DNA from 2 places in the Actimicrobium sp. GrIS 1.19 genome. Region 2 is predicted to be linked to the other one. Evidence: predicted binding sites of a transcription regulator. Region 2 holds the regulator's gene; the other holds the start of a gene.

Region 1 (2,399 bases), on a different contig from region 2:
AAGGGAGTTTTGCAGGACGGCAAGCGGCCTGCAAAAATCGAATTCCTGCCGCGTGAAAAAGCGCTGGAGCTGCTCAAGCAGAAGTCCGGGCTGTCGGAAGCGCTGGCGATCCTGGAGACCAACCCGTTGCCGGATGGTTATCTGATCAAGTTGCCGCCGTTTGAAGATGCCGCGTCGGCAGCCGGCGTTGACGCGCTTGCGCTGCGCTTGCGTGATCTTGGCGGCGTCGATCACGTCGAAATCGACTCGATCTGGATCAAGCGCCTGGCAGCGCTGGTGCATTTGCTGGATGTGGCATTGCTGATCCTGGCGGTCACGCTGGGAGTCGTGGTGGTAACCGTCGTGTTCAACACCGTCCGATTGCAAGTGCTCACGCAACGCGAAGAAATCGCCGTGTCGCGCCTGGTAGGTGCGACCGATCTGTTCATTTATCGTCCGTTTTATTATTCGGGCGCGTTGCTCGGGCTGTGTGCGGCTGCGCTGGCCGCAGGCATGGTGGCATTGATGCTGCATCCGCTCAATACGGCACTGGCCGCCTTCGCGCATTTGTATGCGTCCGAATTCGCGCTAAGGCCACTCGGACTGGTCGACACAGGTCTGCTGCTTGGCCTGGGCGCAATCCTCGGCTTTAGCGGCGCGGTGCTGTCGGTAACGCGACAATTATTCTCTCCAGAGCTGTGAAATCGGCCTTTTGGGTGTGCTCACGTACATAGCCAAGCGCTATACGGAACTACAATAAAGGCGATTAGCACTCAATTAGCGAGAGTGCTAATATGTGCCCCAACGACTGGTTCGTCGCATCCATTTTCCGACCGGTCCCCCTGATGAGACATCAAGGAGAAAGAATGAAAGCACCTGCTACAGGAGCCGCCCTGGTCGCACCGGGCAATGCAATGGTTCTTGGATTTACCGGCACCCTTGGCAACATCGATTCCTATATTTCGGCGGTCAATCGCCTGCCCATGCTCACGCATGAGGAAGAAATCTCCCTGGCCCGCCGACTGCAGGAACATAACGACCTCAGCGCCGCACAGGGACTGGTGTTGTCGCATCTGCGCCTGGTCGTGTCGATTGCACGCGGCTACCTCGGCTATGGCTTGCCGCATGCGGATCTGATCCAGGAAGGCAATATTGGCCTGATGAAGGCCGTCAAGCGCTTTGATCCGGATCAGGGCGTGCGTCTGGTTTCGTATGCGATGCACTGGATCAAGGCCGAGATGCATGAGTACATCCTGAAAAACTGGCGCCTGGTGAAGGTTGCAACGACCAAGTCGCAGCGCAAATTGTTCTTTAATTTGCGCAGTCACAAGGTTGGGCTGGATTCGATGACGCCGGCGCAGGTCGACGCGCTCGCCGAGACCCTGAAAGTCAAGCGCGAAGAAGTCATCGAGATGGAAACCCGCTTGTCTGGTCGTGATATTGCCCTTGAGGCACGGACCGATGACGAGGATGACAAGTTTGCACCTATTGCGTATCTGTCTTCGGACCGCAACGAGCCGACCAACGTCCTCGAAGCGCAGCAATATGATCGCTTGCAGAGCGAAGGGCTGGAAATGGCCTTGAGCAAACTGGATGCACGTTCACGCCATATCGTGGAGTCGCGCTGGCTGGCCAATGATGATGGCTCTGGTGCGACCCTGCATGAACTGGCCAAGGAGTACGGCGTGTCGGCCGAGCGCATCCGCCAGATCGAGGCGGTGGCGTTGAAGAAGATGAAAGGTGCACTGGTGTCGTTCGCGTAACGACCCCGGTTGCAAAAAAGGGCGCTCCGTTTATCGAGCGCCCTTTTTTTATCCCTTGTCGAGTAACAGCTTCAAGTCATGCGCGATGGGCCCCGGCCCCTGCCCATGCCGCACAAACAGGCGTACCTTGCCTTTGGCGTCGAACACATAGCTGCCCGCGGTGTGATCCATGCTGTAGGTCTGCGGGGTCTTTCCCGGCACCTTCTGGAAGAACACTTTGAATTCCTTCGCCACTTTTTCGGTGGCTGCGGCATCCCCGACCAAGCCGAGAAAACGCGGATCGAACGACGGCACGTACTGTTTGAGCAACGCCGGCGTATCGCGCTCAGGATCGATGGCGACGAACAATACCTGCACCTGATCGGCCTGCGGCCCGAGTTCCTTCATCACGGCAGCCAGCTCGCTCAATGTCGTCGGACACACGTCCGGGCACTGCGTGTAGCCGAAAAATACCAGCACAGCCTTGCCCTTGAAATCCGCCAGCGTACGCGCCTGGCCGTTGTGGTCGGTCAACGCGAAATCGCGCGCGTAATCGAGGCCGGTAATATCGGTATTCTTGAACATGCTGGCGGTCGGCGAAAACTTCATGTCACCTGACTGCTGCTGGTCACAGCCCGACAGGATCGTCAGGGCGAGCAGCAACACAGCCAGTACCCG
Region 2 (2,399 bases):
CGTGGCGCTGGGCACGATTTCGAACGGCTCGGCCAATCTGGTTGCGATTGGTCTGGCAGAACATTTCAAGGTGTCCATCGCTGCGCATGAGTTTGGCAGCGCCAAGCCCGATGCGGCGATCTTTCGCGCCGCCTGCGCGGCGCTGGACGTCAGTCCGGCCGAGGCCGTCTACGTCGGCGATGATCCGCTGCTCGATATCGAAGGCGCGCAGAAGGCCGGCTTGCGCGCCGTCTGGATGAACCGGTTTGACCGCGCGCTGCCCGGTCATGTCCGGCCTGACGCCAGTTGCACCACCCTGCTCGAACTCGAAGAATGGCTGCTGGCATCCATGTACCCGGCTGATAAAGCTGGTCGCCTGACCTGACGCTCGCTAGAATACCCAGATGCAACTTGATACCCGCGCCCAAACCCTGTTGAAAGCCCTCGTCGAGCGCTATATCACCGACGGCCAGCCGGTCGGTTCGCGCGCGCTGGCCAAGCTGTCGGGCCTCGACCTGTCGCCGGCGACCATCCGCAACATCATGGCCGACCTCGAGGAAATGGGCTTTGTCTCCAGCCCGCACACCTCGGCCGGCCGGGTGCCGACGCCGCGCGGTTACCGTATCTTCGTCGACACCTTGCTGACGGTGGATGTGATCGATGAAAGTGCGCTGGAGTCGAAACTGCAATCGCGCATTCACAGCTACTCGCCGCAGAAGGTCATCGCCAATGCCGCCCAGGTACTGTCGTCGCTGTCGCAATTTGCCGGCGTGGTGCTGACGCCGCGGCGCGAATCCGTGTTTCAGCAAATCGAATTCCTGCGACTGTCCGAGAAGCGCATCCTGCTGGTGATCGTGGCGCCCAACGGCGACGTGCAGAACCGCCTGATGCTGACCGACGTCGACTACACCCCGGCGCAACTGGTGCAGGCCGCCAACTTCATCAATCTGCATTACGGCGGGCTGAGTTTCAACGAAGTGCGCCATCGCTTGCAGGATGAGCTGCGCCAGCTGCGCGACGACATGACGCCACTGATGCATGCCGCCGTCGAGGTCGGCAGCGATGCCATGACCGATCAGGGCGACGAGGTGGTGATTTCGGGCGAGCGCAATTTGCTGAGTGTCAGCGACCTGTCGTCGAACATGAACTCGCTGCGCAAGCTGTTCGAACTGTTCGAACAAAAAACCAGCCTGATGCAATTGCTGGATTTGTCGCACCGTGCTTCGGGCGTGCAGATCTTTATCGGCGGTGAATCGAGCCTGGTGCCACTCGACCAGATGAGCATCGTCACCGCGCCCTATGAAATCAACGGGCGCGTGGTCGGCACGCTGGGTGTGATCGGACCGACCCGCATGGCCTACGAGCGGGTGATTCCGATTGTCGATATCACGGCGAAATTACTGTCGAATGCGCTGAGTCATTCCTGATCAGCGGTTGCGGTGCACGCAGTCCTGCTTGGTGCAGTGACCGTACAGTGCCAGCGAATGCTCGGCAATGTTGAAGCCGCGTTCCAGCGCGACCTTCTGCTGACGATGCTCGATTTCGGCATCAAAGAATTCTTCGACCAGACCGCAATCGAGGCACACCAGATGATCGTGGTGGGTGCCCTCGTTGAGTTCGAACACGGCCTTGCTGGTTTCAAAATGATTGCGGTGCAGCAGTCCGGCCTGCTCGAACTGGGTCAGCACCCGATACACCGTGGCCAGCCCGACGTCCATGTTCTCGGCCAGCAGCACCTTGTAGACATCCTCCGCGCTGAGATGACGCACCTGGCTGTTGTGAAAAATATCGAGAATCTTGATGCGCGGAAGGGTTGCCTTGAGCCCGCTGGCTTTCAGATCGGAAGGGTTGTTGGACATGTTCCGGGCCGGGTAGAGTAGATGTGCTTTATGATATAGCGTTTTAGCGTCCTTGCTCAATCAATTGAGACTCTCATGCCCATGCTGTCCTTCCCTGTAAAAACCTCCGCCGCATGGCTGCGCGCCAGTGCCGTTGTGGCCGTCGCCTTGCTGGCCGGTTGCGCCGCCAAGAACCCGTTGATCGAACCGCCCGCAGCCAATTCAGAAGCGGCCCAGAGCGCCAGTGCCGCAGCGGCCAACGCCGGCCTGCAACGCACCGAGCGCACCGGCATTCGCCGCGTGCTCGGCATCGTCTCGCCGTATCGCGTGGATATCGCACAAGGCAATTTCATTTCCGAAGAAAACCTGCGACAGCTCAAGGAAGGCATGACGACCGATCAGGTACGCTTTGCCCTGGGTACGCCGCTGGTGGCCGATATCTTTCATGCCGAACGCTGGGACTATATCTTCCGCCTGCTCAAATCCAACGACGATGTGCTGACCAGCCGCGTAACGGTGTTTTTCAAGGACGGCAAGGTCAGTCGTTTCGAAGGCGGCAATCTGCCTGACGAAGCCGACTAC

What was found. The regulator HrcA, encoded in region 2, represses chaperone genes, less so after heat shock. The targets are predictions, from matches to a motif close to TTAGCACTCNNNNNNNNNGAGTGCTAA.
Region 1: rpoH (RNA polymerase sigma factor RpoH) is a predicted target of HrcA. The motif match lies at 746-772, and genes of this name have one in related genera.

What each region holds. Positions count from the first base shown of each region.
Region 1 covers NZ_JAXCHT010000003.1:227,029-229,427, forward strand. Annotated here, with positions in the region: gene RCH09_RS04345 (cell division protein FtsX) at 1-681, shown strand, start outside; gene rpoH (RNA polymerase sigma factor RpoH) at 846-1,742, shown strand; gene RCH09_RS04355 (SCO family protein) at 1,791-2,330, opposite strand.
Region 2 covers NZ_JAXCHT010000011.1:64,291-66,689, forward strand. Annotated here, with positions in the region: gene RCH09_RS09855 (HAD family hydrolase) at 1-364, shown strand, start outside; gene hrcA (heat-inducible transcriptional repressor HrcA) at 384-1,406, shown strand; gene fur (ferric iron uptake transcriptional regulator) at 1,407-1,838, opposite strand; gene RCH09_RS09870 (outer membrane protein assembly factor BamE) at 1,914-2,399, shown strand, end outside.